3 regions of the Megasphaera sp. DISK 18 genome follow, and region 2 is predicted to be linked to each of the others. Evidence: riboswitches for the same ligand, from Rfam matches in the RefSeq annotation. Region 2 holds a riboswitch; each other region holds the start of a gene.
The links. Region 2 has a riboswitch for S-adenosylmethionine ahead of metK (methionine adenosyltransferase). Riboswitches for the same ligand answer to the same signal wherever they lie in the genome.
Positions count from the first base shown of each region.

Region 1: it holds a riboswitch for S-adenosylmethionine, as region 2 does, so the genes downstream of both, A0U42_RS04985 (methionine ABC transporter ATP-binding protein) here and metK (methionine adenosyltransferase) in region 2, are expected to answer to the same signal.
Region 3: it holds a riboswitch for S-adenosylmethionine, as region 2 does, so the genes downstream of both, A0U42_RS06145 (MetQ/NlpA family ABC transporter substrate-binding protein) here and metK (methionine adenosyltransferase) in region 2, are expected to answer to the same signal.

Region 1 is NZ_LUGJ01000021.1:30,962-43,269, forward strand. Features, by position in the region: gene A0U42_RS04950 (gluconokinase) at 1-1,503, shown strand, start outside; gene gnd (decarboxylating NADP(+)-dependent phosphogluconate dehydrogenase) at 1,533-2,945, shown strand; gene A0U42_RS04960 (gluconate:H+ symporter) at 2,961-4,280, shown strand; gene A0U42_RS04965 (MurR/RpiR family transcriptional regulator) at 4,316-5,173, shown strand; gene A0U42_RS04970 (dihydroorotate dehydrogenase electron transfer subunit) at 5,850-6,611, shown strand; gene A0U42_RS04975 (dihydroorotate dehydrogenase) at 6,611-7,528, shown strand; gene A0U42_RS04980 (methionine ABC transporter permease) at 7,800-8,453, opposite strand; gene A0U42_RS04985 (methionine ABC transporter ATP-binding protein) at 8,434-9,477, opposite strand; SAM riboswitch class I at 9,562-9,659, opposite strand; gene A0U42_RS04990 (aminopeptidase) at 9,719-10,951, opposite strand; gene A0U42_RS04995 (MATE family efflux transporter) at 10,973-12,308, opposite strand, start outside.
Region 2 is NZ_LUGJ01000034.1:6,041-18,348, forward strand. Features, by position in the region: gene pknB (Stk1 family PASTA domain-containing Ser/Thr kinase) at 1-48, opposite strand, end outside; gene A0U42_RS07610 (Stp1/IreP family PP2C-type Ser/Thr phosphatase) at 85-792, opposite strand; gene rlmN (23S rRNA (adenine(2503)-C(2))-methyltransferase RlmN) at 862-1,890, opposite strand; gene rsmB (16S rRNA (cytosine(967)-C(5))-methyltransferase RsmB) at 1,892-3,223, opposite strand; gene fmt (methionyl-tRNA formyltransferase) at 3,269-4,204, opposite strand; gene def (peptide deformylase) at 4,204-4,665, opposite strand; gene priA (primosomal protein N') at 4,935-7,295, opposite strand; gene metK (methionine adenosyltransferase) at 7,406-8,596, opposite strand; SAM riboswitch class I at 8,658-8,759, opposite strand; gene A0U42_RS07645 (hypothetical protein) at 8,951-10,561, shown strand; gene A0U42_RS07650 (NAD(P)H-dependent oxidoreductase) at 10,637-11,305, opposite strand; gene coaBC (bifunctional phosphopantothenoylcysteine decarboxylase/phosphopantothenate--cysteine ligase CoaBC) at 11,515-12,308, opposite strand, start outside.
Region 3 is NZ_LUGJ01000025.1:838-7,526, reverse strand. Features, by position in the region: gene A0U42_RS06170 (MFS transporter) at 1-1,326, shown strand, start outside; gene A0U42_RS06165 (GDSL-type esterase/lipase family protein) at 1,416-1,991, opposite strand; gene A0U42_RS06160 (tryptophan transporter) at 1,988-3,463, opposite strand; gene A0U42_RS06155 (energy-coupling factor transporter transmembrane protein EcfT) at 3,476-4,159, opposite strand; gene A0U42_RS06150 (energy-coupling factor ABC transporter ATP-binding protein) at 4,162-4,974, opposite strand; SAM riboswitch class I at 5,469-5,563, shown strand; gene A0U42_RS06145 (MetQ/NlpA family ABC transporter substrate-binding protein) at 5,664-6,494, shown strand; gene metF (methylenetetrahydrofolate reductase [NAD(P)H]) at 6,597-6,689, shown strand, end outside.

The DNA of each region.
Region 1 (12,308 bases), on a different contig from region 2:
GGAACGACCGGTGTCCGTGCCATTGCTTATACGGAAGAGGGCATCAATGTCTGCTCATCCGAAGCCTTTTATCCGTTGTTGACACCTCGTCCCGATTGGGCCGAAGAAAGCCCGCTCCAGATTCTCGAAGCCGTCCAGGATGTCATCCGTAAGACGACAGGCCAGCTCCGCTATAAGAATAAGGAACTGGCTGGCATTGCCTTGAGTACGGCCATGCACAGCTTTGCCGCCCTCGACGAAAATTTTGAACCTCTCCATGATATGCAGACCTGGGCCGACAGCCGCAGTGCTGCCATCGTCCGGGACATGAAGAAGGACGAAGCCTTGTGCCGCTCCTTCTACGAACGGACAGGCTGCCCGATTCACGCCTGCTATCCCTTGGCCAAGATTATCTGGCTCCGTCAGAACCAGCCCGAATTGTTCCGCCAAATGCGTTTTGTCGGTTCCCTGAAAGATTACTTATACTATCATCTGACCGGTGAGTGGCTCGTCGATAAGTCGACAGCCAGCACGACGGGCATGTACAACGAACACACCCTTGAATGGGACGACGAAATCATCGCCTATGCCGGTATCACCAAAGACCAGCTTCCGCCCGTCGTCTCGACGACGTACAGCCATGGACTGAGTGAAAAGGCAGCCAAGAATCTTCGCCTTTCCGAAGGCCTTCCCGTCGTCATCGGCGCCACAGACGGCGTCTTGGTCAACGTCGGCATCGGTGCCGTCGAACCGGGACAGATCAGCGGTACCATCGGTACCAGTGGGGCTCTTCGCATGCTGACCCGTCAACCTAAGATCGATCCGCAGATGCGTACTTGGTGCTACAACCTGACCGACGACATGTGGGTCGCCGGCGGGGCCATCAACAACGGCGGCATGATCTTGCGCTGGGTCCGCGACAAGATTTGCCATTACGGCGGAAACGCCCTGGAAATGCTCGACATCGACCCGTACGACCTGATGACCATGAAGGCCGAACACGTCGACGCCGGTGCCGACGGCCTCATCTGCCTGCCTTGCTTTACGGGCGAACGGGCACCACACTGGAACTCGGAACTGCGGGGCATGTTCTTCGGCTTTTCCCTCAATCACAGTCGATCCCATATGATCCGTGCCGTCATGGAAGGCATTTGCTACAGCTTGAACAGCGTCATGGCCGCCCTGCGGGAATTCGGCGACGTCAAGGACATCCGGGTCAGCGGCAGCTTTACCAAATCGAAGCTCTGGCTTCAGATCATGTCAGATGTCTTCAATGAACCGATTACCTTGCCCGACAACAGTGAAGGCGCCGCCTTTGGTGCCGCCGTCCTGGGCTTCATTTCAAGCGGAAAGTTAAAGAGCATCGCCGATACGGCCGACTTGGTTCACGCTAAGAAAGTCTATACGCCCATTGAAGAAAACGCCGCCGTATACCGTGAGCTCTACGATATTTTTACTCGTCTCTACCAAAAATTACAAGGTGAATTTGCCGATATTGCGGCATACCAGCAGAAATCAAAATAATCATTTTCAGCAGAAAAGGGGATGTACTTATGATGCTTCATGATATTGGCGTCGTCGGCATGGCTGTTATGGGCAGTAACCTGGCCCTCAACATGGCCGACCACGGTTATGACGTCGCTGTATACAACTACACGCCGGACCTTACGGAAAAATTCCTGAAAGAACGGCCTCACGATAAGATCCACGGTTTTTTAGAACTCGATGAATTCTTGGCCTCCCTCAAACGGCCGCGCAAAATCATGCTCATGATCATGGCCGGAGCGCCTGTCGACAGCATGATCGACCAGCTCCTCTCGCGCCTCGATAAGGGAGATATCATCATCGACGGCGGCAACTCTTACTTTGGCGATACTCAGCGCCGCTGCGAACGCTGCCAAGAAGCGGGCATCCACTTCTACGGCATGGGCATTTCCGGCGGGGAAACGGGAGCTCGCCGCGGCCCGGCTATCATGCCCGGCGGCAATAAGGAAACGTACGCCGAAATCCAGCCCATTTATGAAGCCATTGCCGCCAAAGCCTCGGACGGCAAGCCTTGCTGCACCTATATCGGTTCCGACGGTGCCGGCCACTACGTCAAGATGGTCCACAACGGCATCGAATACGCCGATATGCAGCTCATTGCCGAAGCTTATTTGTTGCTGAAATACGTCGGCGGCTATGATAACGCGGCTATCTCCAAAATTTTCCACGACTGGAACCAAGGGGAACTCAAGAGCTTCCTCATCGGTATCGCCGCCGATATCTTTGCCGAAGACGACGAAGATGGCGGTCAGGTCCTCGACAAGATCGTCGACGCCGCCGGCCAGAAGGGGACCGGCCGCTGGACCAGTATCGAGTCCATGAAACAGGGCGTCGATATCTCCATGATTACGGCAGCCTGCAACGCCCGGGTCATGTCCAATGCACCGAGCCGCGTCAAAGCTCAGCAGGCCATTGTACGACCGGCCATTACGCCCGAGAGCGGGGACGATTTCATCGAAGCCGTCCGCCAGAGCCTGTACGCCGCTAAAATCGTCGCCTACGCCCAAGGCTTCTCCCTCTATAAGAGCGCTTCGGAAACGTATGACTGGCATCTTGATTACGGCGCCATCGCTTCCATTTTCCGGGCCGGCTGCATCATCCAGGCCGAATTTTTGACCAAGATTACCGAAGCCTACGGCAAGAATCCCGACCTCGACAACCTCTTGTTCGACGATTTCTTCCTCAAAAAAATCAATGACAACCAAGGAGCTCTGCGCCGCATCATCGGCCTCGCCGTCAGTCAGGGACTTCCCATTCCGGCTTTCTCGGCAGCACTCCAGTACGTCGATGCCTACAGCAGCCCCAAGGTTGGGGCTAACCTCATCCAGGCCCTGCGCGATTACTTCGGAGCTCATACCTTTAAGCGCGTCGATAAAGAAGGGACCTTCCATCATCAGTGGCACGAACACTATACGAAATAAAGGGGGTTTTTCATCATGCCACTCGTCATCCTTGCCATTGGCATTCTCATCTTATTTTTCCTCATTGTAAAAGTAAAACTCAATAGTTTTCTGGCCTTGCTCCTCGTCGCCGGCCTCGTCGGCCTTGCTGAAGGCATGCCCATCGATCAATTGATCCCGACCATTGAAAAGGGCCTGGGCGGTACCTTGGGCGGTCTGGCCATCGTCGTATCCTTCGGCGCCATGCTGGGTAAGCTCATGGCCGAAAGCGGCGGTGCCCAGCGCATCGCCACGACGCTGATCAACGTCTTCGGACGGGAAAAGGTCAAATGGGCCGTCTGCCTGACGGGCTTCATCGTCGGCATCGCCTTGTTTTATGAAATCGGCTTCGTCCTTCTCATTCCTTTAGTCTTTACTATCGCCGCCGAAGCGAAAATCCCTCTCCTCGAAGTCGGTATCCCCATGGCAGCGGCTCTGTCGGTCACCCACGGCTTCTTGCCGCCTCATCCCGGCCCGACGGCCATTGCCATCATCTATAATGCCGATATCGGCACGACCTTATTGTATGGCGCTGCCATTGCCATTCCGACGGCCATCGTCGCCGGCCCCTTGTACTGCAACTTGACCAAGGATATCAATCCGGAAATCCCCAAGGGTATGTACAATCCGAAAATCTTTAAGGACGAAGAAATGCCAAGCTTCGGCATCTCCGTCTTTACGGCCTTGGTTCCGGTCATCCTCATGGCCGCATCGGCTATCTCCAAGTTGACCATGGATGCTGATTTGCCCCTGCGTCACGTCCTGACCTTCTTCGGCCAGCCCGATATTGCCCTGACCATTTCGGTGGCCATCGCTATCTATACCTTCGGTATCGGCCGCGGAAAATCGATGGAAGACGTCATGAAGACCGTACAGGATGCGGTCCTTGCCATTGCCATGATTTTACTCATCGTCGGCGGCGGCGGTGCCTTGAAACAGGTCCTCATCGACAGCGGCCTCGGTCTTTATATCGGGGAACTTGTCGCTAACTCCGACCTCTCGCCGCTCTTCCTGGCTTGGCTGGTCGCAGCCGTCATCCGCACGGCCTGCGGTTCGGCCACCGTCGCAGCCCTCACGGCCGGCGGGATTGCCGCTCCCATTGCGGTCGCTACCGGTGCCAACCCGGAATTGATGGTCCTGGCAACCGGTGCCGGGTCGCTCATCTTCAGCCCGCCCAATGACCCCGGTTTCTGGCTGTTCAAAGAATTTTTCGGCCTGACCATCAAAGAAACGGTCCGCACGTGGTGCGCCCTGGAAACAATCATCGCCGTCATGGGCCTCATCGGCGTCCTTGTCTTAAATGTATTTGTAGGGTAAAATAAGAAAGTAAATAATGAGTAGGAGAGAATCTTATGGAAGAAGATAACATCCAGCGATTTCCCGTCCTGCGCAGTGTATACGGCGGTCTGACCAAGTCAGAGCGCCGTATTGCCGATTATATTGCCAATCACGCCGGCGTCGTCATGGAACAGACCGTAGCCGACTTGGCGGCGCAGACGGAAAGTTCAGAAATTACGATTTCACGGTTTTGTAAGAAATTAGGCTGCAGCGGCCTGAAAGAATTGAAAGTAATGCTGGCTGCAGGGCTGTCGACAGCGCCGAAAAAAGATTTTCACGATATTGTGTCCGGCGACGGCGGCCGCGACGTAGCCTCCAAAATCTTTGCCAATATATCTGAAGGACTTCAGGATACGCTGAGTCTCCTCGATTATGAGGCCCTCGATAGGGCGGCGGCTATGGTTTTGGCGGCCAACAGAGTCTATGTCTTTGGCTTCGGCAATTCGGCCACGGTCTGTGCCGATATGGAGACCCGGTTTTTGCGCCTGGGCTTGGCCATCCGGGCCGAATCCGATTCCCATATGCAGGTTACCGAAGCAGCCCTGATGACGGCCGACGACGTCGTCATTGCCGTCTCTCACAGCGGGGCTACAAAGGAACTCCTCCAGTCCGTTCGGGCAGCCAAGAAGGCCGGTGCCGGCATCATCGTCATTACCAGCCACGGCCGGTCGCTCCTGGCAGAAGAAGCCGATATCTGCCTCTGCGGCATGGGCCGCGAAGTCCAGTACACGTCGGAAGCCGGGGCCTCGCGCTTGATCCACATGGCCATTGGCGACGTCCTCTACACGCGGATTGCCATGCAGGAAAGAAGCGTATTCCGGGGCAATATGGAAAAGATGCGAAAAGAAATCGGCAAGAAGCGGCAGTATTGATCTTTGGTATTACGCATGGAAAAGCAGCCTGCTGTTCATGATCGGCAGCCAGACTGCTTTTTTTCGCCAAGGAAAGGATTATGAAGGGAATCTCCCGTTAGGAGTCCATAAAAAAAAGAGCCATGCCCACCAATACACCGTAAATGGTGTACATCAGTGGCAAACCGTGACGGTCTGTCTGTCGTTCACAAACGACAGAACATGGCTCCTAGTCCCATAAGTATAGCCGAATTACGAAATGGCGTCAATAATACCTTCAAAAGAGTCCGAGCTGAGAGCCGGCAATCGAAGGCAGCCTTGATAAGGCGCAAAACCGTTACATCATCTAAAGGCAAAGGACAGTCCGGCGTCAAAAATGGCCAATAGGGATTGTACATGAGCCGATGTTAGCCGCTTCGATTAGAAACATAAGTAATGCTATTTCATGATATCATAAAAAAGAGCCATGCCCATCCAATACACCATAAATGGTGTACATAGGATGGCAAACCGCAAGGGTCTGTCTGCTGTTGAACAGCAGAACATGGTTCCTGATACAATCCGTGTAGCAGAATCGTTACGCGGAGTCAATGATAGGGTAAAGAGATTTAAAAGGCGTCAACTCAGATGTGGACTTTTTGAGTAATTTGTGGAATAATAGAATCGCTATATAGAAATGAGGAAGGATGATCAGAGGGTGAAAAAATTTGTGGAAATGGCGACCATTGTCGAAAATACAGCCATCATTCCGGAAGTTTGGAAAATGGTCTTCCAAGCGCCGAAGACGGCCAAGGAAGCCAAGGCCGGTCAGTTTGTCAACGTCCATCGCGATGGGGGACAGACCTTTTTGCGCCGTCCCTTCGGTATCGTCGATGCCGATGTCGATGCGGGAACGGTGACCATTATTTACCGCTTGGTCGGCGTCGGTACGGAAGAAATGAAGGACCTCCGTCCCGGCGATGTGATCAACGTCGAAGGGCCCTTGGGCGACGGCATCTTTACGACGACGCCGGGGAAAGTCCTTTTGGCCGGCGGCGGCGTGGGACTGGCGCCGCTCATCTTCTTGGCGAAACAGCTCGATCATCCCATCGTGCTCGTCGCCGGTAAGACGGCAGCCGAAACGTTTTGGACGGAGTTCTTTGAACCCTATGCCGAACAGATTTACGTCACCACCGACGACGGTTCTAAGGGAATCAAAGGCTTTGCCGTCGATGCCCTGCCGACCATCTTTTCCGAACATCCTATCGATCGCGTATCGGTCTGCGGGCCGACGATGATGATGAAGACCATTGCCGAAGGATCGGCCAAGGCCGGCATCGACTGCGAAGTCTCCATGGAAAAACGGATGGCCTGCGGCTTCGGCGTCTGTCTGGGCTGTACCTTTGAAAGTAAAATAGACGGCAAGCGCTATAAAGTCTGCAGCGACGGACCCGTCTTTTCGGCAAAGGAGGTCTTCTGATGATTAGTGAACGGATTGCCGTCGAATTTGCCGGAATCTCGATGAAAACGCCCGTCATGGGTGCGTCGGGAACCTTCGGATTCGGCATTGAATACAGTGATTTTCTCGACCTCGACGCCGTCGGGGCCATCATCTCCAAAGGCATTACGCCCTTGCCGCGGCCGGGCAACCCCGGTGTCCGCGTCGCCGAAACGCCGGCAGGCATGCTCAACTGCATCGGTTTGGAAAACCCCGGTGTCGACGCCTTTAAACGGGACATCCTGCCGAAGGTAACGTCTTCCTGTCAAACGCCGCTCATCGTCAATGTCTCCGCCGGCAGTGTCGAAGAATACGGACAAATCGCAGCCGACCTCGACGTCGATGGCGTCGCCGGTCTTGAAGTCAATATTTCCTGCCCCAACGTCAAAGAAGGGGGGATCGTCTTCGGTACCCAGCCCGAAGCGGCGGCCGCCGTTACGCGCAGCGTCAAGGACCATACGAAAAAGCCGGTCATCGTCAAATTATCGCCTAACGTCACCGATATTACGACCATGGCCAAGGCCGTCGAAGCGGCCGGTGCTGATGCCATTTCCCTCATCAACACCCTGACCGGCATGGCTATCGACATCACGACGCGTCGGCCCATCTTGGGCAACATCACCGGCGGGCTGTCGGGGCCTGCCGTAAAACCCATCGCCCTGCGCATGGTTTGGCAGGCGTCGAAGGCCGTCTCCATTCCCATCCTGGGCCTGGGCGGTATCGTGACCTGGCAGGATGCCGTAGAATTCATGCTGGCCGGTGCCAGCACGGTCGCTGTCGGCGCCCATAACTTCGTCGACCCCCGGGCCGTCGAAACCGTCGCCGAAGGCCTCGACCAATACTGCAAGGACCAAGGCATCGCCCATATCAGCGACATCGTCGGTCAATTAGAAGCATAAGAAGCTCATACAACAACGTCTTGTGGACACTCTCGTTCACAAGGCGCTTTTTTGTTGGCCTAATATAGATGTGACGCTTTACAGAGCTTCAATTATCATCGTTATTGTCGTCGGAGCTTCATCAAAAGGCCTGCCGCGGTTTGGCCGGCAAGACCGGTGATTGACAGCGGGCAGTTAATTTCTGCGCAGCTGTCTCTTTTCATCTTCAAGGCGACATAAAAAAGACATGAACAGGAGATAAACCCCGTTCATGTCTAGGCTTGCAGATTTTTTATTTCTTATTCTTCTTATGCGATGCCAGGTCGCCGCCGTACTGGATGAGGTTGACGACGACGATGAGGATGATGATCGTCGCTAACATGACGTCGGGACGGAAGCGCTGGTAGCCGTAGCGGATGGCGATGTCCCCGAGGCCGCCGCCGCCGATGGCACCGGCCATGGCCGATGCGCCGATGAGGTTGACGATGAGGACCGTAACGTTGTTGATGATCGTCGGCAGGGCTTCCGGCAGGAGGACCTTGCGGATGATCTGGAAGGGCGTAGCGCCCATGGATTCAGCCGCTTCGACGAGGCCGTAATCGACATCGCGGATCGACGTTTCGACGAGGCGGCTGAGGAAGGGAATGGCGACGATGGTCAAGGGGACGCAGGCTGCGGCCGTACCGATGGACGTACCGGCAATGAGTCGGGTCAAGGGGATGATAGCCACCATGAGGATGATGAAGGGCACGGAACGGATGATGTTGACGATGGTGCCCAAAATCCGGTTGATGAAGAGGTTTTGCAGGATGTGGCCCTTGCTGGTCGTGACTAAGGTGACGCCCAGGGGAATGCCGATGATGCCGGCGATGACCGTGGCCACGGCGACCATATAGAACGTTTCTTCAATGCCTTGGAGCATTAACTTAATGATTTCTTGGGACATAACCTAATACCTCACTTCCTATCGGTAATGTTTTAATATACGAGAAGGCCTTGGCCTGGGTTTCCATATCGCCCATGATGACGATGATCAAGTAGCCGAAGGGTTCATCCTGGATGTAGTCGATGTTGCCGTAGAGAACGCTGACCTTGACGTGGAAGGTGCTGACGATTTCCGAGACGACCGGTTCGTGGGTAGCCTTGCCTTTAAAGCGCAGGCGGACGAGCATGTCGTGGTCCGGCGTAGGCTGGTCGGAGACGCCGAGATTCTTGATCCCCTTCGGCAGTTCCATGTTGATGACCGACGTGACGAAGTCTTTCATGGTCTGGGACTGGGGATTGGTGAAGATGTCGACGACGCGGCCCATTTCCTTGATGACGCCGCCTTCGATGACGGCTGCCCGATGGCAGATGTTTTGGACGACAGCCATTTCATGGGTGATGATGACGATGGTAATGCCCAGGCGCTGATTGATGTCCTGGAGGAGTTCTAAGATAGATTTCGTCGTCTGCGGGTCGAGGGCCGACGTCGCTTCGTCGCAAAGGAGAATCTTGGGGTCGCTGGCAAGAGCCCGGGCAATGCCGACGCGCTGTTTCTGGCCGCCCGAGAGTTGAGACGGATAGTTGGCGGCGCGGTCGCTGAGGCCGACCAGTTCCAACAGGGATTCGACTTTTTTATGGATGACGTCTTTCGAGGCGCCGACCAGTTCCAAGGGGAAGGCGATGTTTTCAGCAACCGTCCGCGATGAGAGGAGGTTGAAGTGCTGGAAAATCATGCCGATATTTTTGCGTTCTGCCCGAAGCTGAGATTCGCTCATTTTGCACAGGTCTTTGTCGTCGATGATGACTTCGCCGCTGGTCGGTTTTTCCAGCATATTGATGCAGCGGACGAGGGTCGATTTACCGGCGCCGCTCTTGCCGATGATGCCGAAGATCTCGCCGTCTTCGATGGTCAGGTTGATGCCCTTTAAGGCTTGGATTTGGGCAGCGCCGCCGTAGGTTTTGGTAATGTTCTTTAAGGTAATCACAGTATCACTCCTTGAGCCAGGCGTACAGGGGATAAAGACAATAAAAAAGGCCGTCATGCAGATGACGGCCGTCAATACGGTGTTACTTCATCTGTCGGAATGTTCCGGTGGACTTGGCACCTTCCCGAATGGGGGTTGCCGCAGCGTCATCGGGCCAGTCCCTCAGCTGCTCTGGATGAAAGGTATATCGTTGTTGCAACTTATAATAGCACGGCTTTTTGCCGTTGTCAATAAGTAATCTTTACTCGGCCCAGTTTCCGTTGGTGAATACAGGGACGACGGTGCCGTCTTTTTTTAGGCCCGTAATGGTAAGGTCTTTGGAACCGACCATGAAGTCGACGTGGATCATGGAATCGTTGAGGCCGGCTTTAGAAAGGCCTTCTTTGTCGAGTTCTGTGCCGCCTTCAAGGCAGGTCGGGTACGACGCGCCCAGGGCTAAATGGCAGGAGGCATTTTCATCGAATAAGGTTTCGTAGAATAAGATGCCCGACAGGGAAATGGGCGAGGCGTAGGGGATGAGGGCCACTTCGCCCAGGCGGCCGGCGCCTTCATCGACGGCGACGAGCTTCTGTAAGACGTCTTCACCGACTTTTGCGGCGGCGTCGACGACCTTGCCGTCCTTAAAGGTCAGGTGGAATTGATCGATGGTGTTGCCGTTGTAGACGAGAGGCCGCGTGCTGTATACCGTACCGTTTACGGCGTCGGCCTTGGGGGCCGAGTAGATTTCTTCTGTCGGCACGTTGGCATTGAATAAGATGGCCGTTTCCGTTTCTTCCATGCCGCCTTGCCAGATATGGTTATCGGGAAGGCCGACGGTAAGATCCGTGCCCAGGCTGTTGGTGTAGTGAAGGCTCGTGAAGTGCTGATTCGTCATCCACGTCCGGCGGGCCTTGAGGTTGGCCAGATGGGCATCCCAGTCGGCCAAGGGATCCACACCGTCGGCTCTCGACGATTGGAGAATCTGGTTCCACAGGGCTTCATAAGCCTTGTCGGCGTCAAGATCCGGGTAGAGGAGCTTGGCCCAGACGGCGCTCGGGACGGCGGCGACGAGCCACGTCGTCTTGGAGGCCATCATGCCGTCGATATATTCTTTTAAGGCCTTATTGTGCGCCTTTTGCTGGGCGAAAATCTTCTTGGTGTCGATGCCGCTCAAGAGCTTGGGATTGGCCGAAATGAGGCTCAGGAAGGCCGCTTTTTTATGGTAGTAATGAAGGCTGAAGTCGCGGCGCCAGTCGGGCAGGGACTCAAAAGACGACAGGTCTTCATATTCGTAGCGCAGGCGGGTCATGTCGTCGGAGCGCCAGTTGACGACGACTTCGGAGGCACCCATCGTATAGGCTTCTTTGGTCAGTAAGGTGACGAAGTCGTGGCCTTCGACGGGGGCATTGATGACTAAGGTCTGTTCTTTTTGAAGATTGAGGCCTTTTTGCAGTAATACCTGCGCGTAGGCCGTTAATTGTTCAATCGTTGGCATAGAATCAACTCCTTTATATAACTATGATAAACGCCAGGCCGTCTGTTTCCACAGCCGCCAGTTGAGGGCCGCGGCGTTGATGGCCAGGCTGATGATCAGGCTGAGCCAGTAGCCGAAGGGGCCGTAGGGCGTGAGATGGGCCATGGCATAGCCCATGGGAATGCTGATGAACCAGTAGGTGATAAAGGCGATGTAGGTAATGATGCGGACATCTTTGTATCCGCGGAGGATCCCCTGGACGGGCGTACCCATAGCATCGCAGAAGGCAAAGGCTACGGCACACAAGAGGAAGGTTCGGAGGGCCCGGAAGGTTTCGGCATCCGTCGTAAAGATGGCGGCAATGTCGTCGACGAAGACGTAGGTGAATAAGGTGACGCCGACGGCGATGATGAGGGCCGTGATTTGACAGAGGACGGCGTACTGCCGGGCACCCTGATAGTTTTTGGCACCTACTTCGTAGCCGATGACGATGGTTGCCGCCAGGCTGATGCTCCAGGGAATGGTATAGGTCAAGGTCGTGAAGCTGATGGCGCCCTGGTTGGCGGCGAGATATAAGGTGCCGAATTCTGCCATCAAAAGGCTGACGATGGAAAAGAGGCTGGTCTCACAGAAGACGGCGATGAAGATGGGAATGCCCAGTTCCAACTGGTGATAGGCGTGATGCCAGCTGAAAGGACGCAGGCGGCGCCATAAATCGTACGAGCGAAAGGGCTCCATAAAGGTCAGGACGGCGACGAAGAGTAAAAAGGACACCCAGCCGGCGATGGTAATGGCATAGCCCGTGCCGATGCCGCCCATGGCCGGAATGGGGCCGGCGCCGAAGATGAGCAGGCGAAAGAGGATGATGGTGAGAACCAGGTTGGTCATGAGGATGGCCATCGATATCTGGGTCTTGCCGTGGGCGTCGACGACGTAGCGAATCGTCGCCTGCAGGCAGATGGGAACGAGGCCTAAGGACAAGGCTTTAAGATATTCCCAGGCAATATAATGAACCTTTGGTTCGAGGCCCATGAAGTCGAGAAAGGGCGGCAGCAGCACATAGCCTAAGAGGAAAATCACGACCGTAAAGGCCAGGCTCAGATAGAGGCTCTGCATGATGTATATGGGAATCTCTTCCGTCTTTTTGGCGCCGCGGAGCTGGGCGATGATCGGCGAGATGCCGAAGAAGATGCCGCACAGGCCGGCAAAGACGGGAATCCAGATGTTGACGGCAACGGCGACACCGGCCAGATCGACCGTACCGGCACGGCCGCTGAAAATCGAGCTGAAGACCGACGTGCCGACTTGGGCCATCTGGGTCAAGAGCAGGGGAAAAAACAGGGTCAGAAAATGACGCCATTGGCTGCGATGGGGGAAC
Region 2 (12,308 bases):
TACTTTTTCCAATATCTTGTATCTATTGTCTAAGATATGACCAATCATTTTTAACTATTCCACCACTTTCATAGTCGTTCCCGATTATATGGTTGTTAAAATTGCCGTGACATTGTCCTTGGCCCCATTTTCATAGACCTGGTCAAAGAGATCGTTGATGATCTCCCGTTCTGTCCGGCTGTAGTCGCCGATGGCATCGCAAAGTTCCGGCTTGCCAATGAAAGAGGTCAAGCCGTCGGAACAAATCAGAATACGGTCATTCGGCTGTACTTCAAAAGCCCCGGTATCGACGATGAGATTGGAGTCGACACCGACCGCTCTGGTCAGTACATGGCGCTGCGGATGATCCAGCGCTTCTTCTTCTGTAATCTTACCTTTATCGAGTAAAACCTGAACAATCGTATGATCGACAGAAATCTGTGAAAAGACTCCTTCCCGGTATAGATAGATGCGGCTGTCTCCGACGTGGCCCCAAAAGGCCATATGCCGGGCCAGGGTCACCATGGAAACGGTCGTCCCCATTCCCTTTAGGGACGGGTCGATCAAGGTCTTGCTGATGATACTGGAATTAGCATACTGAATTGCCTTTTCCAGCTGCACCGGTGCCGCATAATTAAAGTTCTTAAAATAGTAAGCAATGGCTTCTACCGCCGTCTTACTGGCGATTTCGCCGCCGACGTAGCCGCCCATACCGTCAGCTACGGCCAGCACGTTTCGCTCATGGCTGATATAAAAAGAATCTTCATTTACTTTCCGAACCAGGCCGATTTTGGATTCACCGTATGTGCCCAAATTCTCACGTCCTCTCACGGTGTTTCGTTATAGGTACACATTAATTCATATCATATTCCCTGTCACCTGTCAAATATTTTCACGTTTTATACGCAGCTGGCCGCAGGCCGCCTGAATCTTGCTGCCCATTTCCCGGCGCAGCGTGACCGGCACGCCGTGGCGCTGGAGGTAGGTAACGAATTCACTGATTGACTTATCATCGGGCCGATAGAGACCGACATCATAGTTGTCATTAATGGGAATGGCATTGATGAGAATATTTTTACCACTGAAAAGGCGGGCCAGTTCTTTGGCACAGGCATTGGTGCAGGTCAGATTTTTGATGAGAATATATTCATAGGTAACCTTCCGGCCTGTCTCTTCAAAATAATGATGGGCCGCCGTCAAGACGGCATCGAGGGGATACTTGTCGGTAATCGGCATGATACGACGACGAAGAGCATCATTGGGAGCGTGGAGGGATACGGCCAGGGTAATGGGCATCCCCTCTTTCGCCAATTGGTACATCTTAGGCACGATGCCCGACGTCGACAAGGTCATGTTGCGGTAGCCTAAGTAGAGGGTATCCTTTTCGTGGATGAGCTTCATGAAGGCGATGACATTGTCGTAATTGAGCAGCGGTTCTCCCGTCCCCATGATGACGATGGAGTGCAGCTCCGGTGTCACGTGTTGACGGAAAGCCAATAACTGCGCCACCATCTCTCCGGCCGACAGATTGCGGACAAAACCGTTTTTCGCCGAAGCACAGAAAGCACAGTTGACGGCACAGCCGACCTGCGACGAAACGCAGATCGAATTTCCGTAATCGTGCATCATGAGCACCGTTTCAACGGTCTGCCCGTCGTTAAGGCGCAAGAGCAGTTTAACAGTCCGTCCGTCCGGCGCATCAAGGCGCGACACGACGTCGGGCATCTGAATAGGCAGGACTTCTTTTAAAAGGTCCCGATCCTTTTGCGGAAGGAGCACCATGTCATCCCAGGAAAAAATCGATTGCTTATATATATAATGAAAAATCTGATCGGCCCGGAATTTTTTCATCCCTTGGGCGACGAGGAAGTCCTGCAGGTCTTTTTTTGTCATATCGAATAGATTCATCATATCAAGACTCCTTCTTCATGCGAGCAATGAAGAACCCGTCCATGCCGTCACGCTGAGGAAGAAGCTGGATAAATGGGCCTTCATGTCCCGGAACGGCCAGTTTCTCCGCAGCGTTTTCAACATGGAACTCCGGATGCTTCTGTAGAAATTCGTTGACGATGCCGCTGTTTTCGTCATCATTCAGAGTACACGTACTGTATACCAAGACGCCGCCGGGCTTCACGCACTGAGACGCACTTTCCAAAATGCGACGCTGCAGGGCCGGTAAAGTACGAAGATCGCTCAATTGCTTGCGCCAGCGAAGGTCGATTTTGTGGCGCAGGACGCCGAGACCGGAACAAGGCGCATCGATCAAGACGCGGTCTGCCCGACCGCCGTACTTCTGACCGATGGTGCAGGCATTCTGCAAGAGGGTGCGGACGTTTTTAAGGCCTAATTTTTGGGCATTATAGTCAATCAATTTCAATTTATGTTCATGGATGTCGCCGCCGTAGACGATACACGACGGACCGCCGATAGCCGCTAAATGGGTCGTCTTTCCGCCGGGAGCGGCGCAGACATCGAGGACCAGTTCATGGGGCTGAGGGTCGACGATATGGGCGACGAGCTGAGACGGTTCGTCTTGAATGATGGCCCGCCCGTCTTTAAGGCACTCCAGTTCGTGAATCCCCAAGTGGCCGTCGATGTAGATGCCGTCCGGCGAAACCGGCGTCGGACGAGCCTGAATCCCTTGTTCGATGAGGTCTTTAAGAAGCTCATCCCGACTGGTACGGGTCGTATTGGCCCGAAGACACAGAGGCGGGATGGTATCGAAATACTGACAAAGCTTTTCCGTTTCCTCCGGGCCGTAATCTTTCAGCCAACGGCGAATGAGCCAGTCCTGCTGATGATAGGTCAAGGCCAAGTAGGCTGTCATATCCTTTTCCTTATCCGGAATGACGAAGGAATTGCGGTTGCGAATGCTGTTTCGCAGCATGGCATTGACGAATTTTGCCATGCCCTTATTGCCAAACTTCGTCGCCATCTTGACCGACTCGTTGCAGGCTGCCGATTCAGGCACCTTATCCATGCCAAAAATCTGATAGAGCCCCAAGCGGACGATGGCCAGGCAAACCGGATCGAGCTTATTTAATTTGCGCGTACTGAGCTGGGAAATGATCCAGTCCAAATAATTAAGACAGCGCAGGGTCCCATAAACAAGTTCCGTATAAAATCTCCGATCCCGATCAGAAAATTTATGGGCCTGTATCGCCTTCGAGACGACGATATTACTATACCCTTCATCCCTGCAAATGGTCAGCAGGCTTTGAAAGGCAACTTCACGTACGTTCATGAATCCTCCTAAATAAAACGTATGGCCATGCATGCGGCATGCCGGTTATAACGGTTCTCCGACGGTCAGCGTAACCCCTTGCAGATACTGGGCCGCCATCAGACGCTTGCGGCTTTCCGGCTGAACTTCGGTAATGCGAAGAGCGCCCTTTCCGGTCTGGACGGTAAAGGATTTTTTAGTCACGGCAATGACCGTTCCCGGCACGGCATCCGCCCCTTCGACGACGTCGGCGGACCATATTTTCAGCCGTTTTCCGTCGCGGCACACCGTATAGGCGCCGGGGTGAGGATCCAAGGTCCGGATCAACCGTTCTAAGACGACGGCATCGGTATTCCAATCGAGGGCCGCTTCTTCTTTTGTAATCTTCGCCGTATACGTGGCCTGACTTTCATCCTGGGTGACGGCATTTCGTTCATAAGTTTCAAGGTCGTCGACGACGGTCATCAAGGTTGAGGCCCCCAGAGAGGCCAGTTTATCAAACAAGGTGCCCGTCGTTTCCTTGGCGTCTAAAGGGATGACAGCTTTTTTCAGCATCTTCCCCGTATCCATCCCTTCGTCGAGGAGCATGATGGTAACGCCGCTTTCCCCTTCGCCGTCCTTAACGGCATACTGGATGGGCGCCGCTCCGCGGTACTTCGGCAGGAGTGAGCCGTGAACGTTGAGGCAGCCGTATTTTGGGATATCGAGAACGGCCTTGGGCAAAATCTTGCCGTAGGCAATGACGATAATGACGTCCGGAGAAAGGCTTCTCAGTTCAGAAATAACTTCATCGCTTCGCATAGAATCGGGTTGGAACACAGGAATCCCGAGTTCGACGGCTTTTTCCTTCACCGGCGAAAAGGTCACCTTCTTCCCGCGTCCCCGCTGTTTATCCGGCTGAGAGTAGACGGCAACTACGTCGTGCTGCGATTGGGCCAAACGTGCTAAGGCCGGAACTGAAAAATCGGGTGTTCCCATGAATACGATGCGTAAGCTCTCCATTATTCCCCTACTTTCTGTAAATCCGTCGCTTTTTCAATAAATAAATGGCCGTAGAGATGATCCATTTCATGCTGGAAAATGCGGGCCAAGAAACCTTCCGGTTCGTAGATAACCGTCTTGCCGTGGCGCGTCAAGGAGCGGACCTTGATTTTAGAAGCTCGCTGGACTTTGCCGTAGTAGCCGGGAACGCTCAGACAGCCTTCCGTATCGATGTTCGTTTCTTCCGACATTTCAAGGATTTCCGGATTGATGAGTTCAATCAAGCCGTTGCCGTCATCAAGGACGATGAGCTGCAGCGATTCATTGACCTGGGGCGCCGCCAAGCCGACGCCGTCGGCTGCATACATCGTTTCGGCCATGTCATCGAGAATTTTCTTTATATGTTTATTCACTTTTGCAACCGGTTTTGCCGTCGCTTTCAGGACGGGATCTCCGGCTTTTATGATTTTGAGTAATGCCATATATCTTTCACCTCATTGTTATAGTAAAACGCTTATCCGTCTTATTATAGCGGAAAAAGAGCCAAAAGGCTACTGTAAGAATTCAAATTAACCGTCACCAAGAGTGAGAAAGAGAATCCTTACACTTCTATTATATCAGATTCATACAAGGCCCGGGGCAGCGATACTTCCCTTTTCTATAGACCCGGCAAAGCCCTGCAAAAAGCGAAGCCTGTGTGGCATCACACAGGCTTTTATGTCAAAAATGTTTAAAAAAAGTTAAAAATCTGCTACATCGACGGGTCGACATCGATGACGACACCGGTCTGCCAGCAGGCCGGAAGCTGACGCATCCCTTTCTTTATCGGTCCCAGGTCTGCCGCCGTCAGCGACAAGACCAAGCGATATTTATTGCGGATCTTTTTGATGACGTCTTCATAAGGACCGATGATAATAACCGTCTCTCCGTGATCCTTATTCCAGCTCGAAAGAGCCGCTGCCACGTCGTTGGCCTTTCGCCAGACTTCTTGTTCGTCGCTGTCGCTGACCAGGATCTTCGTCATTTCCTGAAAGGGCGGATAGGCCAATTCTTTACGAAACTGGATTTCCTGATCGTAGAACGCGCGGTAATCCTGGCGGGCTGCGCATTGGATGACGTAGTGATCCGGCGCATAGGTCTGCATGACGACGCGGCCGGGAACGTCGCCTCGACCGGCCCGACCGGCGGCCTGCGTAAGGAGCTGAAAGGTCCGCTCGCCGGCCCAGTAAGCCGGCAGGTTGAGCAGGCTGTCGGCCGACAAGATGCCGACGGCACTGACTCCGGGAAAATCATGGCCTTTAGCGACCATCTGCGTCCCTAATAGGATATCGTATTCATGGCGGCGGAAGGCTTCGATGATGCGGTCGCCGCTGTGTTTGCGGCTCGTCGTATCCTGATCGAGGCGGACGATACGAGCCTCGGGGAAGAGCTCATGGAGCTGCTGCTCCACCTTTTCCGTGCCGCTGCCAAAAAATTTAATGTATTTGCTGCCGCAGGACGGGCAAACCGTCGGCACCGGCTTTTCGGCATCACAGTAATGGCACTTTAAATGGGACGACTGGCGGTGATAGACCATGGCCACATCACAGGTATCGCATTTGACGACATAGCCGCATTTGCGGCACATGACGAATGTCGAATACCCCCGCCGGTTGAGGAGGATGATTGCCTGCTGACGGGCGGCCAGTGTTTCATTCAAAAGTTCGTACAGGGAATCGGACACGACGCGGTAATTGCCGCGGGCCAATTCCTCCCTCATATCGACAACGGTGACTTCCGGCAACGGGCGGTGACCGACGCGTTCCTTCAGTTCCACCAAGACGTAGTCCCCTTGAAGGGCCTTATAATAATCGCCTAAGGCCGGCGTCGCACTGCCGAGGATGACCGGACAGCCATAGTAAGCCGCCCGTTTCCGGGCTACGGCCACGGCATGGTAGCGAGGTGCCTCATCCTGCTTATACGAGCTGTCGTGGGCTTCGTCGACGATGAACAGGCCGATGGACCGGGCCGCCGAAAAGACGGCCGACCGGGCACCGATACAGATATGACTGGTCCCGTTTTGCATGCGCAGCCAGTTATTTCGTTTTTCGCCTTGGGACAATTGGCTGTGCATGACGACGACATCGTCACCGAAACGGCGCAGGAAGCGGCGCACGATTTGGCCGGTCAAGGCGATTTCCGGCACTAAGACGATGACCTGCTGTCCCTTAGCCAGTACTTTCTCGGCAAGCTGCATGTAGATTTCTGTCTTGCCGCTGCCCGTAATGCCATGGAGGACGTAGGTTTTTCCGCCTTCATCGCCTTCGATCACATGGAGGGCATCTTTTTGTTCCGCCGTCAGCGGCAGGGCTTCATCCGGTTCAAGCGTCGGCAGGATGTTTGTCGTCCCTGCCGGATGCTGCTCCCAACGGGCAAGGCCCGTCGCAGCCAGGCGGCGCATGAGGTCACGCGTATAGCCTTTCGACTGAAAGAAAGCAGCCGGCGCCGTTCTCTTTTCTTTCAGTTCCGCCAATAAGGCCTGCTGTTTCGGCCGGCCGTGAAGGGTACCATCGAGGTCATCCTTTTCAAAGGCCAGCCAGTCCTCCATTTTATCGGCAATCTTATTCTTTAAAAAGCTCTCACTGCAAAGACCGTTTTCGGCTAAGAGACGAGACACGAGGTCACGACCAAATTTACGGCCGAGGGCTCCTTTTTCCACCCTGCCCTTATCGGCGACATAGAGCTGAACCGACCGGCCTTCTGCCGTCGTCGCCGGCGTCGGCCCCAGGGACAGTACCTCCTGGCGGACGAGGCCGCGTTTATCGATCATGAACAACCGCAGGGCATCGGAAAGATTACAGACATAGTAGTCGCGGATCCAAAGGGCCGTTTCAATCATTTCCTCCCGAAATCCGGTCTGTGATGACAGGAGGCCCTCAATGGGCTTTAAGGTAAAGTCGGCCGGTTCGTCCAGCGCCTCATGGAGGGCGACGACAATCCCCTCTTCCCGGCGAAAGCCAAAGGGAACGATGACGCGGCTTCCGACGCGAACGGCCAGGTGATCCGGCACGGTATACGAAAAGGTCTGCTGTAACCGTTTGGCCGTCGTATTAATGATAATTTCAGCAATCACGGACATACCTCCTCATTAGGGCTGCAGCCGAAGTTCGTCGCTGCCGTCCGAGGGCATACGCCCAAAAACAGAAAGAGACTGCCGTCCCTGCGGCAGTCTCTGCATCTCAATTATAAGCCGGCTTCTTTACGGAGCGTATCCGCTTTATCGGTCTGTTCCCAAGGCAGGTTGAGATCGTTGCGGCCGAAGTGGCCATAAGCAGCAGTCTGTTTGTAAATCGGCCGCTGTAAGTCGAGCATGGCAATGATGCCAGCCGGACGAAGGTCAAAATTCTTTTCAATGAGTCCGACAATTTTTTCATTGTCGACTTTGCCCGTACCAAACGTTTCAACGTGGATTGAAACGGGACGAGCTACGCCGATGGCGTATGCCAACTGGATTTCGCACTTATCGGCAAGGCCGGCGGCGACGACGTTCTTAGCGACGTAACGAGCGGCATAAGCGGCCGAACGGTCGACCTTTGTAGGATCCTTCCCGGAGAAAGCACCGCCGCCGTGACGAGCCATGCCGCCATAGGTATCGACGATGATCTTACGACCGGTCAGACCGGAGTCACCCTGAGGACCGCCGATGACGAAACGGCCCGTCGGATTGATGAAGAGCTTCGTCTTATCATCGAATAAGCCCTGCGGGAGTTCCGGTTTGATGACGAATTCGAGGAGGTCCTTTTCAATCTGTTCACGCGTGATTTCCGGGCTGTGCTGCGCCGAAATGACGATGGTATCGATGCGAACCGGTTTGCCGTCTTCATATTCGACGGTGACTTGGGTCTTGCCGTCCGGACGGAGATAAGAAAGCGTTCCGTCTTTACGAACACTGGCCAGGCGGCGTGCCAAACGGTGCGCTAAGGAAACAGGCAGGGGCATGTAGTCATCCGTTTCATTCGTGGCATAGCCGAACATCATCCCCTGGTCACCGGCACCGATGGTGTCGAACTGGTCCGTATTGCCTTCCTTCTTTTCGAGGGCATCGTCGACGCCCATAGCAATATCCGGCGACTGTTCATCGAGGGATACCAAGACGCCGCAAGTATCGCAGTCAAAGCCGTATTTCGCACGGGTATAACCGATGGAACGAATGGTTTCACGAACGATGTGCGGAATATCGACATAGCACGTCGTCGAAATTTCACCGACGACGTGGACCATCCCGGTAGTCACTAAGGTTTCACAAGCAACGCGGGCATTTTTATCTTTTGCAAGAATGGCATCCAAAATGCTGTCAGAAATTTGGTCAGCCATTTTATCCGGATGCCCTTCGGTTACGGATTCAGATGTAAAGAATTCACGATTTTTCACCATGAGGTTTCCTCCTTAAAAAAAAATTCCCCTCATTCATGACTGTCATGAGAGGGGCTTCCAATCCCCATCTGCCAGTATAAGACTGCTGGAATTAGCACCTTTTCATTTATGAAGGTTGCTGCGACATCATAGGGCCAGTCCCTCCGTCGTCTCTTGATGGTTCTTTATTTGATTTACTGGTTCATTATAATTCAAACCCCTCTATTTTGCAAGTTCTTTTTTGGTATAGCAAACATGAGTTCTGTCCTTCTAAAAAAATTCCGACGTACCCGTTCACCTCCACACTTCCTGAAGAATATTTTTACATCCGTTACAGAAAACGTTATAATGAATAGATAGAAAGAAAGGATGATTATGATGACCAAATTGCGGCCAAGAGATATATTTTTCAACGACCCTTATTTTGACTTTGCCACCCATTGTAAAACGGCAGATTTGCGTTTGGCCAAGCGCGTAGAAATCTGGGATAAATGGTATCGTACCCAAGGATTGGTAAATACCTTACTGCAGCGCGAAAGCCTGGCCTTCATCCGCTATAACGGCACGGAGCGGGAAGAAGCCATGATCCTGCGGATATACGAACGGACACCGGACCGTCTCCTCATCAATACCTATTACGCATCGAAACGAAATGCCACTGAAATCTATGCCGGTACGATTCGTCTGGAACGCTATGCCACAGCCCAGACGACAGGCGACGATTCCTACATGGGCATGATCGACCTCTTAATGTTGAAGACCGACGATGAGCTCGTCGGGTTGAGCGATGTCTTTGAAGATATCCAACAAGCCAAACACATGGCCGCCCAATCCTTAGGCATCTACTTAATGGCTATCTACGACGGCCCCTGGGTCGATGACAGCCGGGCGGACGCCGAAAAGACACCGGCCATGATTGCCGGCGAAGAACGAGAAGAACTCCTCCGGCTGCGCCAGGAAAAAGCTCAAATGGAAGCCGACCGGGAAGAACTCCTGAAGCTTCGTCTCGAATCGCAAAACCGCAAAACCGTTCTTTCTGAACTGGAACGACTGCGTCAAGAACTGGAAGATGAACGAAACGGTCGCCAAGAAGATCTTCAGCACTACGAAGCGACCCTCCGCCAACAGGAAGAGTACACGGAACGGATCAAGGAAAAAGCCGCCATTCAGGTATCGGAGCTGTTGACCCTGCGTCAGACCCTTCGTAAATATGAGGCAAATCCTGAATTGGCAAAAAAAGTTGCTTCAGCACCCGAAAGGACAAGCTCGGCAGCCGTACCGAAGGCCGATGCAGCCGTAAAGCCGTCAGCGCCGATAATCGCCTCGACTCCGGTGAAATCAGACGCCCCGTCACCTTCGAAAGCAGCGGATCCGACAGCCTCGACGGCACCGGCCCGGGCGACGGAAACGAAAAAAACGGCATCACCGGAAAAACCGACAGCGCCGACACAACCATCAGTTTCAGAAACATCGCCGGCTCCCGCGGCATCCGGCGATGGGCCAACCTCTGCGGAACCGATAAAAACAGCAGAACGGACCGCCACAGAAAAGCCGGGGAAAACGGCCGAACCGGCAACCGCCCCGCAGACTACGGACACTTCCGCTGCAACACAAAAAAAAGCCAAGCGTCCTTCCGAAGACCGCGGCCTCGAACTGCCGTCCTTCATGACCCAGCGGGACTATACACACAGCTTGGACCGCTTCCTGGCCGGACGCCAAATCGCCTTGGCCGGCGGTACGCCGGAATGGCAGGGCCGGATAAAGCGCCGCTTCCCGACGGCTGCCGTCCTCAGCGGCTATACCGGCGACGACCGAATCCTGCGGGCTTCCACCCTCTTAGTCATCAACTTGAGTGAAGGCCAGACCGATCTGGTCAAATGGGCCATGGCCGCCGCCAGAGACATGGGCTGCCCCTGCCTTCCCATCAAGACGACAAATTTAAACGGCTTTGCCAAAGCCGTCGTAGAATATGCAAAAAAAGCATAACCAAAAACGGCAAGAAATGACAGATATCGTCTGCATTTCTTGCCGTTTTTTTATGCCTTTGAGGAATGGGTTACCTTATTTTACCCAGGTAACGACATCTTCCATGGCCTGCCGCGTCTTGGCATGGGGTTCTTCGTTGCGATAGCCAAAGCCGGCCATAACCGAAACGCCGAAGTGTTCCGTGTCGAGAAGGCCTTCATCGGCCAGCATGGCTTCTACCTTGCTCCGATTAAAGCCTTCAATGGGGCAGGAATCGACGCCGAGCATGGCTGCCGTCGTCAGCATATTAGCCAGTGCCAGGTAGGTCTGTTTGCTGGCCCAGTCAAAGATGGCCCGATCGCTTTCCAGTAAGTTGAAATCGTCTTTCTGGAAGGCCTCAAAAGCAGCTTTTCTCCCCTGCTCCGCATCTTCCGGCAAATGCTGTACATCGCGCATGATGTGGGTGATGTAAGGAGAGCTGTACAAGGTATCGACTTTCTTGCGAGCCAGCAGGATTACGAAGTGGCTGGCCCCTTTCAAGCTGTTCTGGGCTCCCCAGGCAATGGGGAACAGTTTATCCTTAATATCCTGACGTTCAATGACTAAAAACTTCCACGGTTCAAAGCCAAAGGAGCTCGGCGATAAACGGCCGGCTTCCAAAATGGTGTTGAAGTCGGCGTCGGATACCTTTTTCGAGGCATCGAAGCTCTTCGTAGCGTGTCTGAAGTTAAAGGCTTTTAAAATATCGGCTGCAGCAATCTTCATGGGAATCATCCTTTCCATGTCATAGTATATGTTTCATTATCTTGATTATTTGTATCATTTAAATCTTGACGATTTAAGTATACCATAAGATTCTCAAAACGAAAAGAACGCACTTTTTATATATTTACTACGGATAAACTGATCTGGGTATATTTTTTATACTGTCAAAAAGAAAGACCATCCCAACAACCGGTCGGGATGGCCTTTCGTTATGCCTTTTGTTTGGAAGTTTTAGCTTTGATAATCGCAGCTGCCCGAGCTACGATGATGGAAGCCAGTTCATCTTTTGCCATCTTTTCCAAGGTCTCTGAAGAGCCGTCGGGAAACAGCAAGGTGGCAATATTAGTCGTCCCCTGGAAGCCGGCACCTTCGGCGCTGACATCGTTGGCTACGAGCATATCGAGATTCTTTTTCTGAAGTTTCTTGGTACCGTATTCGATGACATTCGTCGTCTCAGCGGCAAAACCGACCAGGACCTGATGGGTTTTACGCTGGCCAAGACCATAGAGGATGTCAGGATTCTTAGCCATTTCAAGGGTCAAGACATCGTCATTTTTCTTGATCTTATTTTCCGCCGGATGAGCCGAACGATAATCGGCAACGGCCGCGGCTTTAATGACCAAGTCGCAGTCGTCATAATACGATTCGACAGCCGCTTTCATGTCCCTGGTACTGCCGACGTCGATGCGCCGTGCAAGGCCGACAGGAGTCTTCAAGTTGTCCGTCGTACCGGCAACCAGGGTAACTTCGGCTCCGGCAGCAACCGCCGCTTTGGCAATAGCAAAGCCCATGCGGCCGCTGGAATGATTGCCGATGAAGCGGACCGGATCGATGGGTTCCCGCGTGCCGCCGGCCGTAACGATGACCTTCTTCCCCTTGAGCAGGTCATTTTTACAGGCCAGCAGTTCGATGTAATCGACGATGACGTCCGGGTCGGGCAGGCGGCCGATGCCGGTAATGCCGCAGGCCAGGTATCCGCTGTCCGGTTCGATGAGATGATAGC
Region 3 (6,689 bases), on a different contig from region 2:
CGGCGGAGAGATCTGCGCATTATTTTACCGGTCTTTCTCGTTTCGATTATTGCCTGCATCGACCGCGTCAATATTTCCTACGCCAAACTGACCATGACCCAGACATTGAGCTGGCTGTCGCCTGAAGTATACGGTTTTGGCGCCGGTATTTTCTTTGCCGGCTACCTGCTTCTGGAAATCCCCGGTTCCCTCTTTGCCGCCAAATTTTCGGCGTCGAAATGGATTGCCCGCATCATGTTTACCTGGGGCGCCGTCAGCCTCTGTATGGCCTTCGTTACGACGCAGTGGCAATTCTACCTCTGCCGCTTCCTCTTAGGTGCCTCGGAAGCCAGCCTGTATCCGGTCATTTATTCGCTCTTATTCCCCCGCTGGTTCACAGCCGCTGAACGGTCCCGGGCAACGTCACTCATGCTGACCTCGCTCCTTCTTTCGACCATCGTCGGTGCCCCTATCGCCGGCGTTCTCTTGGAACATTCCTTCTTCGGCCTCTTAGGCTGGCAGGAACTGTTCATCCTTGAATCGATTCCGGCTCTCATCTTTGCCTTCTATTTCTTACTGGCCGTCAAGGATCGCCCGGACCAAGTCCATTGGCTGACAGACGCTGAAAAAGAATACCTGACGACCATGTATGAACATGAACAGCGGGCCATGCAAAACGTAAAGAAATATACTGTCCTCCAGGCCTTTACCGATGCCAAGGTATTAAAACTCTGCTTCATCTACTTCCTTTGGGTCGTCGGTTTCTGGGGCTTCTACTTCTGGATGCCGACAGTCCTGAAAAACCTCTCCGGCTGGTCGACGTCCCTCATCGGCGGTGCCATCGCCATCCCCATGGCAGCGGCCCTCGTCGTCCAATTGATCATCGGCCATACGGCAACCGTTACCGGCGATAAGGTATGGCACGTCTTCGCGGCTCTCACCGTCGGTGCCGTCGGACTCGGCCTGTCGCCCTTTGCGCACAACATGGGCGTCGCCCTGTTTCTCATCTGCCTCTCCGCTATCGGCATCCACGCTTCCATGGGCGTCTGGTGGACCATTCCGACGACCTTCCTCTCCGGTCCGGCCGCTGCCGGCTCCATCGCCCTCATCAACTCCTGCGGCAACCTGGGCGGCATGTTCGGACCCAATATGATGGCCTGGGTCCAGGCTCAAACCGGAAGCTTCGCCATGGGCTACTACCTGATGGCCCTCTTCATGTTCAGCGCCGGCCTCTTAGTCCTGACCTTGAAATATAAGGTAAACGGCACGGTAAAAGAAGATGTACACCTCGATACACGAACAAATACGACAGGTTACACCGGCACCCAGCCTAGCGTAACCCATTAAGATACAAAAATCCCACGGCCTCTCATAACACTCGAAAGACCGTGGGATTTTTTTGACAGAATAATGAAATGACAAAGGAGACTGAGATTTTACGCCTTTGGTAGAAATACCTTCAACGCTTCTTGGGCAAATACGGCGTATCCTTCGGCATTGGGATGAACGCCGTCAGCATAGAGATTTTTCCCGGATGTTTCTTCGCCATCCTGCAACGCCTGATAAAAATCGATAGCCGCGCACCCCGTATTGGCACTATAATCCAAAAGCCACTGACGGTAGCGGCGGAGTATCTCATTGTGACGATTCACATCACCGGCATCCTGCCAGCCATAGTAGGCACTTTCCGGCTTCGTCAAAGGAGGAATGCCGATATACACCGGTTCCTCCTGGGATTTTAACAGCGAAACCAAGGTTTCTATATTGCGGCAGACGGAGGAAAAGTCCTTATCGAGGAGGATATCGTTGGACCCTCCCATGATGAAGAAGGCATCGTAGCCGATGAGGTCAAGCTGGTGCAGGCGAAAGACCATGCCGGCCGTCGTGTCGCCGCATTGTCCCCGGTTATCGATCTGAATCTTGCCGTCTGCAGCCACCAAGGTCGTCCACCGCTCTCCCGGAAGCACATCGTACCCATAGGTCAAACTATCGCCTAAACAGAGGATTTTCATGACCGGATCCCCTTTTGAACGGCTGCTACGGCCGTTTCTGCCGAAAGCCACGGCGCATCGAAGCGGCAGCCGGCTTTTTCAAGATCCATTTGACAAGCAAACATCTTGGGAATGGCACTGGCATAAATATCATGATCGTACATATAGCGCAGCGTCGTTTCAACGTCGGCATCGCTGAGGATGTGGCCGTGGTCGATGAGAACCAGTCGGTTAGCGTAAGGAAGGGCCGCTTCCAGCGTATGTTCGACGACGACAATCGTATGGCCGTAGGTTACATTCAAATCGTGAATCAATTCATAGAACTCGTGGGTCCCTTCAGGATCCAGGGCCGACGTCGGTTCATCGAAGACCAGGATGTCGGGATTGGTTGCCAAGACATCGGCAATGACCAGACGCTGGCGCTGGCCGCCGGACAGCTTGGTCAAAGGACGCTGGCGATAAGGCAGCATGTGTACTTTTTCCAGTGCTTCCGTGACGGCCTGGTCGATTTTATCGGGGGCAACGCCCTGATTTTCCAGGCTGAAGGCGATTTCTTCTTCAACGGTCATGGCGACCAGCTGGCTGTCGTAATCGTCAAGCATGGCTCCAACGCGGGTCGCGAGTTTTGAAATCGTCGTCTGCGTCGTCGCCTGTCCGTTGACATAGACCATGCCCTTCATGACACCGCCGAAATAATGAGGAATAGCGCCGGTCATGGCCATGCACAGCGAGCTCTTGCCGCTGCCGCTTTCGCCGGTAATGACCAGGAAGTCGCCTTCACGGACCGTCAGATTGACATCATCGAGGACCGGCGTCTTCTGTTTATTATAGATATAAGAAAGGTGTTCCATAGAAATGAGGCCTTCTTGAGCGGGCTTCAAGTCATACATGCTGTGATCGGAAGCCACTTCCTGTTCTTCGAGAGAATCGAGGATGCCTCGTGATACGAAGAGGCGCAGGGCCGGAAAATACATAATCGGCGTGACGATGGCATTCAAGGCGCCGATGACGACGACTAAGGGCAGCATGGCTGTAAAATAGACGACGTTCGGAAGATCCATGACGAATTTTAAAATAGTGACGAAGGCACCGCCGCTCATACAGGTAGCGGCAAAGCCGGTCAGGGCAGGCAAGCAGGAATGGCCTTTCACTTTGATGAAGGCCAGGTTCTTGACGATAAAGGCACAGGTAAGGGCCCCGACGGGTTCACTGATAAGGTTGCCATAGGGAAAGCCCGATTTTGACGTCAGAACATTGACCAAGGCAGCGACGAGACCGATGCCGAGAGCCTGTTTATAACTGGGCTTGGTCAAACAAATGGCGACGCAGTAGGTAGCAATCGTCCAGTTCGGCGTAACGCCGCCGACGCTTGGCGATACGAGGTGCAAGATCGTGCCGATGGCCAGCATCAGCGTCGTAATGGTAATCCAGCGGAACTGACCGCCCTGACGGTGATGAAATTCTAATTTAGAAATATCTGCTACTTGTTTCATCGAGTTCCCCTCCTATACCATACCCTGCATCCGCAAGTAAACGATACCGCAGCTCAAAGCCAACATGACAAAAATAACGATGTAATCGCGTCCTTTGGGCTGAACGTTGCTCATAAAACTGTGTTCATGACTGCCAAAGCCGCGCAGTTCCAAGCTGAGGGCCATCGTTTCCGACCGGCCCAAGGACTTCAGCATGAGCGGCTGGACGACACTCATGTAGTTGATAACTTTCTTAAAAACATTGCCCTTCGTCGAAAGGCCCCGGCAGGCCTGGGCTTCCTGAACGGCCTGACTTTCGGCGATGAAGTCCGGCACGAAGCGCAGGGCCGCCGTAAACATGAAGGCGTATTCATAAGGAATCTTAATCTGCTTGACCAAGGCTGCCGTCAAATCCTGGAGGCGCGTCGTCGTCAGCAAGATGATGAAGACGATGGTCATGGCGAGCATACGAAGGCCCGTAACGTAGGCCGATTCTAAGGATCCGCCGCCGAGAAGCTGAACGACGGCCAGAAATGCCGCAAAGATGATCAGACTGAAGACGGCTTTGACGTTGCGCGACAAGCTTCCGCAGAGCCCTAAGAGAATGAGTTCGACGACGACCAGACCGACTAAAGGAAGTGTCGTATGCATGACCAGTGCCCAGAAAGAAAAGGCAAAGGTACCGATTAATTTCGTAACGGGGACAAAGTTTTTCATCATTATTTCGTACCTCCTATTCTTTCCAGCATGGCTGCCGTAAATTCCTTCATCGATTTACAATAAGGAAAATCCGGTGCCGCCATGGACAAGGCGACGGCGTCGGGCCGGCTCAGGCCCAAGTCATATAGGTCAGAGCGTTTCGTAAACAGTTCTTCCGGCGTCCCGTCAAAGGCCTTGGTATGATTGCCGATGACGATGACCCGTTGACAGTATTCTGCAAAAATATCCATATCATGACTGATGATGAGGATGGTCATGCCCTTTTGATGAAGTTCGCTCAAAAGTTCCATGAGCTGCTCCTTATCTTCACTGTCCTGACCGCTCGTCGGTTCATCGAGGATGAGATACTGCGTATGCATGGCGATGGCCGAGGCGATGGCAACCCGCTGTTTTTCACCGCGATTGAGGTTGGGCGGATACGATTCGGCAAGCTCCGTCAGCTGCGTCGCCTTCAAGGCGTCCTCAACAGCTTCTTGGATCTCAGACTCACTCATGCCCAGCTGCTTCGGTCCATAGGCCACTTCTTCCCGAACCGTCGGCCGAAACATCTGCCGTTCCGGCCGCTGGAATACGTAACCGATAAAATGGCTGCGAACGGAAGCATCGTCACCGTTTATGACCTTGCCGTTATATACGATTTCACCGGAAACGGGCTTTTCAAGCCCCATGAGCAAGCGAGTCACCGTCGTCTTCCCACAGCCGTTGCGGCCGCCGAGGCCGATGAACTCACCTTCACCGATTTGCACATTTACACCTTCCAATACGGGAACACCGCTACCGTAATTGAAACTGACATCCTTCATTTCCAGCATCTTTCTCTCCCCTTCTCTTTGAAGACAAAAAAAAACCTTTCCATCCCTATAAAGGGACGAAAGGTTCAGATTCTTCCGCGGTACCACCCAAATTGACTCAGTAAGTCCAGCTCTACATGTACGGCCTCACGGCGATACACGTTTCTTTGATAGCGGTGGAAATACACCGTCGCACCCTACTGGTCACCGTTCAGGCCGCATCTCCCGAATCCATTCTATCCGCCGGTCTGCGCCGAACTTCCACTGCCATCGGCTCGCTGTAGCTGCCACAATCGGATATACTCGTTTCGTTCATCGACAACATTTATGATTTGCTTTAGATTATATAATGGCAGTGGACTCTTGTCAAGATAGAAGAACCTCAAAACAGGTTTCTCGTTTAAAATATAATTTTTTTGCACCATATTATTTCAAATTGACACTGATTATCGAGTATTTTCATATTGACAAATTGCCCATTCATGGTAAACTATTACACAAGACAATTGAAACGACATTTATCCAGAGCGGCGGAGGGACTGGCCCTATGAAGCCCGGCAACCGATAACACGGTGCTAATTCCTGCGGAAACTATTCCGAGAGATAAAGAACCAAGACCAAGCCTCTTTCTCTTTCGGGAAGAGGCTTTTTTTCATGGATAATGGCGAAGCAAAAAGGTCTGACTATTCTATTAACAGGAGGTATAACTCATGAAAAACTTCAAAAAACTTTCCGTTCTCGCCGCTGCGGCCCTGATGGCCGTTGCATTCTTAGCCGCCGGCTGCGGCAGTGATTCCCAGACGACGGCTTCGTCCGACAAGAATGTCACCGTCACCGTCGGCGCAACCCCCGTTCCCCACGCGGAAATCCTCAACGAAATCAAACCGCTCTTGGCCAAAGAAGGGGTCGACCTCAAGGTCGTCGAATTCACGGACTACGTCAAACCGAACCTGGCTTTGAATGATAAGGAACTGGATGCCAACTTCTTCCAGCACACGCCGTACCTCGATAAATTCAACAGCGAACACGGCACCAAATTAAAAGCCATCGCCAAAATCCATGTCGAACCGATGGGCATTTACTCCCGCAAAATTAAAGATTTGAAAGATCTTGCAAACGGCGCGAAAGTCGCCATCCCTAACGACCCGACCAACGGCGGCCGTGCCCTCCTCATCCTTCAGAGTGCCGGTCTCATCACCCTTAAAGACGGCGGCAACATCACCTCCACCGTCCAGGACGTTGTAAAGAACGATAAAAACCTCCAGTTCGTCGAACTCGAAGCTGCTCAGATTCCCCGCTCCATCGACGATGTCGATATCGCCCTCATCAACACCAACTTTGCTATGGAAGCCGGCCTCAATCCTTTGAAGGACGCCCTCTTCTTGGAACCGAAGGATTCGCCCTATGCGAACGTCCTCGTCGTCCGTGACGGCGACGAAAACCGTCCGGAAATCCAGAAGCTCGTCAAAGCCCTCCAGTCTCCGGAAGTCAAGAAATTCATCGAAGACAAGTACCAAGGCGCTATCTTACCGAGTTTCTAATAGACAGGCAACAAAATCTTCAATATAATAAAGATATAGAAAAGAGGCTGCCTCTATGGGGCAGCCCTTTATCTTCTTATGATCTGAGGGGGAAATTAATGTATGCATACTCATGAGCTTTTTGCAAAAAAGACGGTCTTTTCGTTCGAAGTTTTCCCGCCAAAGCGAGATACGCCTATCGAAACCGTCTACCCG